3 regions of the Streptomyces sp. GbtcB7 genome follow, and region 3 is predicted to be linked to each of the others. Evidence: riboswitches for the same ligand, from Rfam matches in the RefSeq annotation. Region 3 holds a riboswitch; each other region holds the start of a gene.
What was found. Region 3 has a riboswitch for cyclic di-AMP ahead of KVT44_RS42870 (transglycosylase family protein). Riboswitches for the same ligand answer to the same signal wherever they lie in the genome.
Positions count from the first base shown of each region.

Region 1 (3,899 bases), on a different contig from region 3:
CTTGTAGGGCAGGCCGACGCGGATGAAGACCTCTTCGAAGACACGGGACTGGGCGTTCGTCCGGTAGAAGACGGCGACGTCGCCCGCCCTGGCCTCGCCCGCGTCGGTGAGACGGTCTATCTCGTCGGCGACGAACTGGGCCTCGTCGTGCTCGGTGTCGGCGACATAGCCGGTGATGTTCGAACCGGCGCCCGCGTTGGTCCACAGGTTCTTGGGGCGGCGGGACTCGTTGCGCTCGATGACCGCGTTCGCGGCGGTCAGGATCGTCTGGGTGGAGCGGTAGTTCTGCTCCAGCAGGATCGTCGTCGCGTCCGGGTAGTCCTCCTCGAACTGGAGGATGTTGCGGATGGTCGCCCCGCGGAAGGCGTAGATCGACTGGTCGGCGTCGCCCACGACGCACAGCTCGGCGGGCTCGAGCTCGCCCTCGGCGGGCGGCACGTCCTCGGGCCGGTCACCGGCGACCGGGCCGACGAGCTCCCTGACCAGGGCGTACTGCGCGTGGTTCGTGTCCTGGTACTCGTCGACCAGGACGTGGCGGAAGCGGCGCCGGTAGTGCTCGGCGACGTCCGGGAAGGCGCGCAGCAGGTTGACCGTGGTCATGATCAGGTCGTCGAAGTCGAGCGCGTTGGCCTCGCGCAGCCGCGACTGGTACATCGCGTAGGCCTGGGCGAGGGTCTTCTCGAAGCCGTCGGCGGCCTGGGCGGCGAAGTCCTCCTCGTCGATCAGCTCGTTCTTCAGGTTCGAGATCTTGGCGCTGAAGGACTTGGGCGGGAAGCGCTTGGGATCGAGATCCAGATCACGGCAGACGAGCGCCATCAGCCGCTTGCTGTCGGCGGCGTCGTAGATCGAGAACGAGGAGGTGAAGCCGAACTTCTTGCTCTCGCGGCGCAGGATTCGCACACACGCGCTGTGGAAGGTCATCACCCACATCGCGTTCGCGCGCGGGCCGACGAGCTGCTCGACGCGCTCCTTCATCTCGCCCGCGGCCTTGTTCGTGAAGGTGATCGCGAGGATCTGGCCGGGGTGGACATGGCGCTCGCCCAGCAGATGGGCGATGCGGTGGGTGAGCACCCGGGTCTTGCCGGAGCCCGCGCCGGCCACGATGAGCAGCGGGGAGCCGGAGTGCACCACGGCCGCGCGCTGGTTCTCGTTCAACCCGTCCAGCAGGGCCGCCGGGTCCACGGCGGGGCGGTGCGCGCCGTCGCGGTAGTAGGCGTCCCGGCTCGCGGGCACGTCGAAGCGGCCGCCGAACAGGTCGTCCGGAAGCGGCTCCGGCGCCCCGTCCTCGGGCGGCGGCGGGGGCTCTTCCTCGTGGGCCCCGGAAGGCTGGAGGTCCGCCAGAAAGCTGTCATCAAAGAGGCTGCTCATCGCTCTCCGAGTCTAGGCGGCCCCACTGACAACCCGCGGCCACCCTGGAAACCCGACCGGTTTTTCCGCGACCGCGCATGATCGCTTTCCGTGACCGCGCATGATCTCTTTCCGTCGCCCTTTCCGCCGCGGACGCCGTCACCGTTCAGGATCGTTTCATTACGGTCAGCCACAGTCAGTCCCGATCAATGGCCCTCAGGATCAAGGTCACAAAAATGTATCGGGCATATCGCACATCAAACTTCACAGAACACTTATGAGTTGGCTAGCGTGCCGGGCAGGCCGCTCGACCCAACCGGCGAACATCGCCGGGCCGTGCGGCCTCCGCCGAGTCCGGTGCGCCGTACGGCAGCCGGAGCCGGGGACCCAACCGACCTTGGGGTGAATCGGTCCAACTGTCCGCTGGGACAAGGACCGTAGGGCAAACCTTCCGGAATCACCCGCCCGAACCCGACAGCTAACTCGGTAGGCGGAAGACGGAAGGAGTCGCCTCTCTTGGCGTCGCATCGCAAGTGGAGTCCTACGGGTACGCGCATAGCGGGTATACGGACCCCCGCCCTCGCCACGGCGGCCCTCACCTCCGTGGCCCTGCTCTCCCAGACGGCGAACGCCGCGCCCTCGGCCGACTCCAAGCCGAGCATCGAAGAGGTCGAGAAGAAGGTAGACGACCTCTACCACCAGGCCGAGGCGGCGACCGAGAAGTACAACGCGACCAGGGAGAAGACCGCGCAGCAGCGCAAGCGCGTCGACTCCCTCCTCGACGACGTGGCCCAGCGCACCGAGAAGCTCAACACCGCGCGCGAGGAGCTGGGTTCGTTCGCCGCGGCGCAGTACCGCACCGGTGCCTCCGCCCCCGACACCGCGACCCTCCTGCTGGCCGACAATCCGCAGGACTACTTCGACCAGACCCAGCTGATGGACCGGCTGACCAGCCGCCAGAAGGTGGCCGTCGACGACTACATCACCGAGCAGGCCGCCACCACCAAGAAGCGCGCGGAGGCCTCCCAGAGCCTGCAGACGCTCACCACGACGCAGAGCGCGCTGAAGACGTCCAAGGCCGACGTGCAGCGCAAGCTCGCCGAGGCGCGCGACCTGCTCTCGAAGCTGACCGCCGAGGAGAAGGCGCGGCTCGCGGCGATCGAGAAGAAGAAGCAGGAAGCGGCCGACCGCAAGGCGGCTGAGCTGGCGCAGCAGCAGGCCGCGGCGGAGAAGAAGGCCCAGGAGGCGGCCGCCCAGCAGCAGACGACCTCCGCGACCACCGGCACCACCGGGACCACCGGGAGTTCGGCCACCGACTCCTCGTACACCGCCAAGGCCGACAAGGCCCTCGCCTTCGCCCGCACCCAGATCGGCAAGCCGTACGTCTGGGGCGCGACCGGGCCCGGCTCCTACGACTGCTCCGGCCTCACCCAGGCCGCCTGGAAGGCCGCGGGCGTCGATCTCCCGCGTACCACCTGGGACCAGGTCAACGCGGGCACGACGGTGCCGCTCTCCGACATCAAGCCCGGTGACCTCGTCTTCTTCTACGACGACATCAGCCACGTCGGCCTCTACATCGGCAACGGCATGATGATCCACGCCCCCAAGCCGGGCGCGTACGTCCGCGAGGAGTCGATCTTCTACGGCGGCGAGTCGATCATCCACAGCGTGGTGCGTCCGGCCTAACGCCTCGACGCCCGCCGCGCGCGCGTGGGGCTCATCGAGCTCCACGCGCGCGTGGCCCGCCGCCAACCCGCTCGAAGGTCCTTAGCATCGGGCCCATGTCAGCCATCTCCCCGCCCGGCACCCGGTGGACCGGCCTGCGCACCTGGTGGGCGCAGAGTCCGCCGGGCGCCGGAGCCGCGATCCTGGCCACCGGCATCATCTCGATCGGGCTGGAGCAGACCGGCTACGAGATCCTGTCCCGGATCGTGCTGGCCCTCGCGGCCGTCGGCTGGCTCGGGCTCGCCGCGGCCTTCGTCGTACGGCTGCTGCGGGAGCGGGAGCGATGGCTGACGGAGGCCGGTACACCGAGCGCGCTCACCGCGGTCGCGGCGACCACCGTGCTCGGCACGCGGCTGGTCACGCTGGGGTGGGAGGTGTCGGCCGAGGCCCTGCTCGCCCTGTCGGCGGCGCTCTGGCCGGGGCTGCTCCTCCTGGTCGTACGGCAATGGCGGCCCCGCATGCCCGGAGCGGTGTTCCTCGGCTGTGTGGCCACGCAGGGGCTCGCGGTGCTGGGCGCGACGCTCGCCGCCGCGACGCACACGGACTGGCTCGCGCACACCGCGCTGGTGCTGTTCTGGCTGGGGCTCGTGCTCTACGCGGCGGCGCTGTTCTACTTCGACTACCGCGAGGTCGCCACGGGCGCCGGGGACCAGTGGGTCGCGGGCGGCGCGCTCGCCATCTCGGCGCTGGCGGGGTCGAAGCTGATCCTCGCGTACCAGGCGAACATCTACCTGTGGAACAACGACGACAACGGCGTGCTGCGCTGGGTGACCGAGGCGCTGCTCGTGCTCGTCCTCGGCTCGTACTGCGTGCTGGCCGTGGCGGAG
Region 1 covers NZ_JAGXJM010000036.1:19,363-23,261, forward strand. The annotation lists gene pcrA (DNA helicase PcrA) at 1-1,368, opposite strand, end outside; cyclic di-AMP (ydaO/yuaA leader) riboswitch at 1,684-1,856, shown strand; gene KVT44_RS42405 (C40 family peptidase) at 1,864-3,033, shown strand; gene KVT44_RS42410 (tellurite resistance/C4-dicarboxylate transporter family protein) at 3,129-3,899, shown strand, end outside.
Region 1: another riboswitch for cyclic di-AMP. It lies ahead of KVT44_RS42405 (C40 family peptidase); the one in region 3 lies ahead of KVT44_RS42870 (transglycosylase family protein).

Region 2 (3,899 bases), on a different contig from region 3:
GTTTCACCCCACTGATACCGGTCTCGATCCGGCTCACCTTCGACTGGTGCCAGCCGACGAGACGGGCCGCCTCACCACTGGTGAGACCCACACCGGCGCGCAGCGCGCGCAGTTCGGCACCGAGCTTGCGGCGGCGCACCGCGGGACCGTGCTGCATGGGCGTACTCCTTACTCCTTCCGAGCCGCCCAAATACGCTCCGCCGTCGCAGAGTTCACCGCATCGAGCGACAGATATATGCATATCTCGGTGGATCGCACCCGTGACCGTCCCAGTGATGGCAGTCTGGCGCGAAGCACCAGTCCGGGACCGTACTCGAACCATCCGCTCCGTGTCGGACTCCGGTCCCGTGGGAAAGGGACGACGTCGCCATGGCAGATCACCAGGAAGCATCCGTCACTCTGCCGAGCGATCCCGCCTCGGTCTCCGCGGCCCGGAATTTCGTCGCCGATGTGTTGGCCGAATGGGGCCTGCCGTGCGACGCCGAAGTCGCGGACACCGTACGCCTGATCGTGTCAGAACTAGCCACCAACGCCGTCCAACACACTTTCGGGCAGTCGCCCACCTTCACGGTGGACGTCCGCCTCGACCGAGACGAACACCTGCGGATCGGCGTTACCGACAGCCATCCGCGCTTTCCCAAACGTCTGCCCGCCGCCGTTCAGCAGGACAACGGGCGCGGCATGGTGATCATCCGCTGGCTGACCGCCGAATGCGGCGGCAGACTCGTCGTCCGGCCCACCCGCGAGGGCGGCAAGACGGTCGCCATCGAGCTGCCCTGGACGGTGCCGGCCCAGCCGGTGACGGCCGGCGGCCCACAAGAGCCCTGAGGAGCGGCTCAGTTGTCGTGTCTGCCCTGTCCGGCGCCTCGCGGCGGGGCCTGGAAGGCCTCGGCCGCCGGCGCCGACCGGTCCCCGGTCCGATGGACGACGGAGATCGTACGGCGCGGATCTCCCGGTCCCGGCAACCGCGGCCCCACCGGAGCCACCGCCGTCCCGGCCACCATCTCCGTTACGACCGCGCTGTCCGGCCGTTCGGCCGGCGGCAGCCGCGGCCGACCGCCCGCGTGGGCGCTGCCGCTGCTCGGCGGCGCCTGCGTGCTCCGGACTCGGCGTACGGACGCTGCGGTCGCTGGGCAGGGCCCAGGAGACCGGAGCGAGACCGAGCCGATGGCGTCCGGCGCCCGCCCGCTGCGGCAGGGGTCCGTCACCCACGCGCTCGACCCGAAGGCGCCGGTCACCTTCCTCGGTCCGCTGCCGCGGTTCGTGCCCGCGGGCAGTCAGGCGATGAGCGCGCTCACGGTTCTCGGTCCGGTGCTTCTTTCGGAGCCGTCGCTCCGCCGACGACGGCACGGTGCACCAGGCCCGGCAGGAGGCCCCACAGCGCCACACAGACGAGCAGGGTGCCCGCGCCCGAGGCGATCCCGGCGGCGCGTCCCAGCGCGACATCCACGACGAGCAGCACCGATCCCGTCAGCGCCAGCATGAGCACACCCATCCCGACCGTGGCCAGGACGGAGGAGACCCGCACGATGGTCGGCTTCGCGCCCTGCCGGAACAGCGACCTGTGCAGCGCGGCTGGCGCCGTGAAGAGCGCGGCGGCCACCACGGCCAGCAGGAGGGTGGTGACGTACGTGGCGCGCTGCACCGTGTCGAGGGACGGGAAGCGCGGGGTGAACGCCAGCGTCAGCAGGAACGCGAAGAGGATCTGCACACCGGTCTGCGTGACGCGCAGCTCCTGGAGCAGTTCGCCGAAGTTGCGATCGGCGCGCTCGAGGGGCGTCTCGTTCCGTTCCTCGGGGGAAGGTCGCTCAGCCATGCTGAACGAGTAACCGGTTCGTCCGCTTTTCACGCCCGGGGGGTGGAACCCCGAGGGGGTGCCGGCCGGCGGCACCCCCTCGGGCAGGTCAGCTGACCCGGCCGTACCAGACGCTCTTCGTCCAGATCTTCTGCAGCTTCACGACCTCCCCTGTCTTCGGGGAGTGCCAGATCTTTCCCTTCCCGGCGTAGATGCCGACGTGGTACACGTTCCGGCCCGAGTGGAAGAACACCAGGTCTCCGGCCTTGCGGTGGGATGCGGAGATGTGGTGCGTCTTGTTGTACTGCGCCGCGGCCGTACGAGGCAGCGTCTTGCCCGCCTTCTTGTACGAGTAGAGCGTGAGCCCGGAGCAGTCGAAGCGGCGTGGCCCGGCGGCACCGTACTGGTACGGGGAGCCCTTCTTGGAAGCCGCGACCTGAAGTGCCCTCGTCGCCAACGTGGCCGCTTCGGCGTCGGATGCGACGCCAGGAACCACAAGGCTGCCGCCCACGGCGGCGATGGTGAGCGCCGAGGCCGTACCGGCCCGGGTCCACAGCGACGGGACACGATTGAGCGCAGTCATGCGCAACCCTTCGTCAGCCGCCTGTGAAGGATGACCTGTCGGATTCGGGCTGGCGAAGTAGCCCGGCCGCTTGCGCGGCTTCACCCCAAGGACCGCCCGGATCTCTCCGGCGACCCGTCTTGCTGGGTCCTCCACTCCTGCCGATGCACTTCTGTCGACCGGTCATCCGGGCAGCGGCAGGACTCGGCGTCCGCCCGGACCGCCCCGCCGCTGTGGCGGGGGCTTGTCGTCGGAAGGGATCTTCACGCATAGCGGTCGGAAAATCCGAGCGGAACTGGCGATTTGTGGGGTTACTCACCACTCACCCGTTCGGGTGGACGACCCCCTGTTCGGGCGATGTTGGGGACACCGACGACGCGCCCACCAGCACCGGAGCGTCTCATTCCGCCTCCGGGCCAAGCGTGTTGCGCAACTTTTTCGGTTCCCCGAAGGGGTCTGTGACTACTCCATCAGGGGGTACGCCATTTGGTCCGTTTGAACCCCGGGCCGGACGCCTCGCCGACTCGGCGCGCACCGCGACCCGGGTGTGGAGGTGTCAATTGTCGGCGTCGGGTGGCAGCGTGACGCGGGCAGCCCGCCGCTCACCGTCGAGGACGCGCAGAGCCTGCGCCAGCGTCGGCGCGTGCACCTCGCTCTCGCCGCGCTGGTGCATCAGCGCGAGGGCGTCCCGCAGCTCGGTGGCCTTGGCGACCAGCGCCTGGGCGGCACGCAGTCCGCGGTAGGTGTCTCCGGGCCTGGCCGGGTTGATACGGCCCAGCAGGTCGACCACGTCGAGGTAACGGTCGATCAGTTCGGCCTCGGCTCGCGTCAGCGCGGGCAGCGGGGGCAGTTCGGGCACCATCGGCGGATCACCTCGCGTCGGGTGTGGCGTTCCTCGCACCGGGCGCGGTGCGCGAGGTCTTGCGGCTGGGGATGATCCCGTCCACCAGTCCGTACGCCAACGCGGCCTGAGCGTCCAGGATCTTGTCCCGCTCGATGTCGGCGGCGACCTGTTCAGAACTCTGCCCCGTGTGCCGTACGAGCATGTCCTCCAGCAGCCTCCGAGTGCGCATCAACTCCTCGGCCTGGAGGGCCAGATCGCTCGCCTGTCCCTGTACTGGCTCGGGAAGTGACGGCTGGTGGATCAGCACCCGGGCCCCCGGCAGCGCGAACCGCTTGCCCGGCGCGCCGCCGGCCAGCAGCACGGCGGCGGCCGACGCGGCCTGCCCCAGGCAGGTGGTCTCCACGTCGCAGCTGACGAACTGCATCGTGTCGTAGATCGCCGTCATCGCGCTGAACGAGCCGCCGGGGGAGTTGATGTACAGCGCGATGTCCTGGTCCGGAGCCAGGTATTCGAGGTGCATGAACTGCGCCATCACGTCGTTCGCCGAGGTGTCGTCGATCGGCGTCCCGAGGAACACGATCCGCTCGTCGAGCAGCTTCGAGTACGGATCCAGGGTCCGGTGCCCCATGCTCGTCCGCTCGGTGAACTCGGGCAGGACATGACGGGCGGACGGTTCATTCATGGCACGCGCCTCCTGT
Region 2 covers NZ_JAGXJM010000007.1:168,427-172,325, reverse strand. The annotation lists gene KVT44_RS14200 (helix-turn-helix transcriptional regulator) at 1-157, opposite strand, end outside; gene KVT44_RS14195 (ATP-binding protein) at 370-828, shown strand; gene KVT44_RS14190 (DUF6328 family protein) at 1,295-1,816, opposite strand; gene KVT44_RS14185 (C40 family peptidase) at 1,905-2,378, opposite strand; cyclic di-AMP (ydaO/yuaA leader) riboswitch at 2,382-2,567, opposite strand; gene KVT44_RS14180 (hypothetical protein) at 2,914-3,219, opposite strand; gene KVT44_RS14175 (ATP-dependent Clp protease proteolytic subunit) at 3,227-3,883, opposite strand.
Region 2: another riboswitch for cyclic di-AMP. It lies ahead of KVT44_RS14185 (C40 family peptidase); the one in region 3 lies ahead of KVT44_RS42870 (transglycosylase family protein).

Region 3 (3,899 bases):
CGCTCGGTACGAAACGCTGGATACGAAAAACCCCGCTCCGGTGCGTACGGGGGAACACGCACCGGAGCGGGGAGCCCGTGGGGACGGGGGTGGCCCTCACCGGGGTCTCCAGTGTGGAGACCCCTTTTATGAGGGACCTGTCATTCAGCTGGGGTGAAGCTGCCGATCATCAGCTGAGGTGCAGCTGCTGACCCGGGTAGATGAAGTCGGCGTCGTCGACGATGTCCTTGTTCAGCTTGAACAGCTGCTGCCAGCCGCCCTTGACCTTCTTCTTCTCGGCGATCGAGCTGAGGCTGTCGCCCTTGACGACCTTGTACTCGCCGTCACCCTTCTTGACCTTCTTGCCGGTCGGAGTGGAGACGGTCTTCTTGGCGGCCGGGCGGGACGCCGAACGGGAGGCCGCGGTGTCCGTCGAGCGGGTGGCGGTGCTGGTGCTCGGCGAGCTGTTCGACGAGGAGCCGTTCGAGGAGGACGAGGTCGACGGGGCGCTCGCACCGCCGGTGTACGCGGCGCTCGACAGGCCCGTGCCACAGGTCGGCCAGGCGCCCTTGCCCTGCGCGGCGAGGACCTTCTCGCCGACGGTGATCTGCTGGGACTTGGAGGCCTGGTTGGCAGTCGCGGCGTACGCGGTGCCGCCGTACGCGGCCCAGGTGGAGGCCGAGAACTGCAGACCGCCGTAGTAGCCGTTGCCGGTGTTGATGGACCAGTTCCCGCCGGACTCGCACTGGGCGACGGCGTCCCACTGGGAGGCGGTGGCGGCGGAGGCGTTGCCGACCGCCATCAGCGGAGCGGCGATGGCGACACCGGTGACACCGGCGAGCGTGGCGACCCGAGTGGCCTTGGACGGACGGCGGTGCTTGCCCTTGCTGGAAAACAGCATGGAGAGATCCCCTCACCGACGCCTGCGAGGTGAGCTGTCGGGTTCGGGCGGGTGAGTGCCCGGCCGTGCGCTCTGAGCGCTCGGCTTCACCCCAAGCCGCTCCCGGTCAACTACCGGGCGCGGCGCTTACCTTGGGTCCCCCGCTCCTGCCTACGGCGCTGACGCGTCGACTGTTCCCGTACGGCCGTTGGCAGGATTCGGCGTTGACGACCGTCGGGGCCCGCTGTGGCGAGCGGTCATGACCGTAAGCAGGCGATCGGCTGAATTCCAAAGACGATCAGGGCCTTTGAGATCCATCTCTCACTCGCACCAAACCGGACATTACCCAGCGAACCATGACGCGAACTGCCCCTACTTTTCGCCCGATTCGGCACCAACTGCAAGGCTCTGACCGGGGAGGATGAGGTTCGGGTCGACGCCGACCGTCTTCTTGTTCGCGTCGTACAGCTCGGCCCATCCGCCTTCGAGGTCAAGGGCGTCCGCGATGGTCCAGAGATTGTCTCCGGCGCGCACGACGTAGGAGCCGTCGACGACATCACGGGAGGCGCCTGCGCCGCGCGAGGCGTGCCGCCCGGAGGAGTCGTCGCTACGGCCGTCCACGGCGCTGTCGGTGGTGTTCTCGTCCGCGGTGCCGCCACGGTGGCGCCCCGCACCGGTCGTCGCGTTCTCGGACGTACCGGAAGAGTCGCCGCCCTGGCCGGAGTTGCCCGAGTTGTCGCTCTTCGTCGTTTCCGTGTCGGAGCCGTCCGCCCCCTGGGCGTCGCCGCTGGTGTCGGCCTTCGTCGTGTTCTCGGCCGCGCCCCCGGTCGACTTCGAGGACGAACCGGATGAAGACGAGCCAGACGAAGACGAATCGGACTTCGAGCCGGAAGAGACGGACGGAGTCGACGTCACGGACGAACTGGACGAATCAGATGAACCGGATGAATCCGGTGTACTGGACGAGTCGTTCGCCACGCCCGTGTCGACCAGGATGTCGCCCGAGTTCTTGCTCAGCCCGGAGAGCGGTCCACAGGTCGGCCAGGGGGTGAGGCCCTGGTCGTCGAGGAGCTTCTCGGCGATGGCTATCTGCTGCGAGCGGCTGGCCTCGTCGGCACTCGACGCGTAGGTGAGGCCGCCGTACTTCTCCCAGTCCGCCTGGCTGATCTGGAGCCCGCCGTAATACCCGTTGCCGCTGTCGGCACTCCACTGGCCGGCGCTCTCGCACTCGGCGACCCGGTCCCACGTGGTGCCGTCGGCCGCGCTCGCGCTGGTGGCACCGAGCAACGGGATCGCGATGGCGGATCCGGTCACTCCTGCCGCGACGATGAGGGCCGGGGCCTGACGGGGGCGACGATGGCGGCCGTTCCCGGAGAGCATGCGGAAGCCTTTCACGTGACAGCAGGTGACTACGCGACGTGTGAGTCGCGTTGACGAGTGAACGTATCCGCACCCGAACGCTTGTCACAAGTCGATGCAGCGTAGATCACGTGAAGATCACAGAGTTGAGTGCGCGTCAGGTTTGAGCGCCGATAGGTGTAAGGTCGCCCGCTATCGCGCGACCGGTACCGGAGGCGTGAACTCCACTGGAAGCGTGCGCAATCCGCGCATAATGAGCCCGCCGCGCCAGCGCAAATCGGCCGAATCTCCCGCGAGTTGAAGGTCGGGGAGACGGGTGAGAAGGGTGGCGAGCGCGGTCTGGCCCTCCAGGCGGGCGAGCGGGGCGCCGAGGCAGTAGTGGATGCCGTGGCCGTAGCCGAGGTGTTGGTTGTCACGGCGGGAGAGGTCGAGCGTGTCCGGCCGTTCGAACCGCGCGGGGTCACGGTCCGCAGCCGCGAGGACCACGAGGACGGGGTCGCCGGGCGCGATGCCTTGACCGCCGATGCACACGGCCTCGGTGGCGAACCGCCACGTGGCCAGTTCCACGGGCCCGTCGTAACGGAGGAGTTCCTCGACGCCGGCCTCGAGGAGTCCGCGTTCACCGGCGGCGAGGGACTGCTGGAGACGCGCGCGCTGCTCGGGGTGGGTGAGGAGGGCGTACGTGCCGTTGCCGATGAGATTGACGGTCGTCTCGAACCCGGCGAAGAGCAGGATGAAGGCCATGGCGGCGGCCTCGTTCTCCGTGAGGTGCTCGCCGTGGTCGGAGGCGCGGATGAGGCCCGAAATGAGGTCCTCACCGGGCGCGGGCGTATCCGGAAGACCTTCCCGCTTCTTGTGAATGAGCTCGAGCAGATACCCGCGCATCTTCTTGACCGACCGTGCGACCCCGCCCCGCGGTCCGCCACCGTGCCGGATCATCATCCCCGCCCAGTCCCGGAAGTCGTCCTGGTCCTCGCGGGGCACGCCCAGCAGGTCGCAAATGGCGTAAATGGGAAGCGGGAACGCGAACTCGTGGATCAGATCCGCAGAACCCTTCGCCGCGAACTGGTCGATCAGTTGATCGGTGAGCTCCTGCACGCGCGGCGCGAACTCGGCCACCCGTCGCGGCGTGAACGCCTTCGAGACCAGCCGCCGCAGCCGGGTGTGGTCCGGCGGGTCGATGTTCAGCAGATGCGTCATCAACTCGGCCTTGCGCTCCCCCGGAATACCCGTCTTCCCTTTCGCGTGGGCGGGTTCGTCGTGGTGCGCCGGATTCTTGCTGAGCCGCGCGTCGGCGAGCGCCTGCTTGGCGTCCGCGTACCGCGTCACCAGCCAGGCCTCGACCCCACTCGGCAGCCGCGTCCTGTGCACGGGGGCGTGCTCCCGCAGCCAGGCGTACGCGGGGTAGGGATCGCTGGCGAACTCCCAGGTGAAGAGTTCCGGGGCGGGGCTGAACGGCGGCGGCTGATCGGTCACTCCCTGACGGTATCCGGAGGGAGGGGAGGGACGGCGCGGCGGAGGGAGGGGGGAGCGGGGCGGGGGCGGTGCGGGAGGTGGGGGCGGTGCCGGGGGGTGGGGGGCGGCATGTGTACGTGGGGGGCGGTGCAGACCGCGCCCCATTCATCCCGGGCCATCCCGAAATCGGCTGCTGTTTGACTCCACGGCTCGCCTCCTCCCTAAA
Region 3 covers NZ_JAGXJM010000037.1:1,323-5,221, reverse strand. The annotation lists gene KVT44_RS42870 (transglycosylase family protein) at 170-880, opposite strand; cyclic di-AMP (ydaO/yuaA leader) riboswitch at 885-1,093, opposite strand; gene KVT44_RS42865 (transglycosylase family protein) at 1,232-2,254, opposite strand; gene KVT44_RS42860 (cytochrome P450) at 2,411-3,694, opposite strand.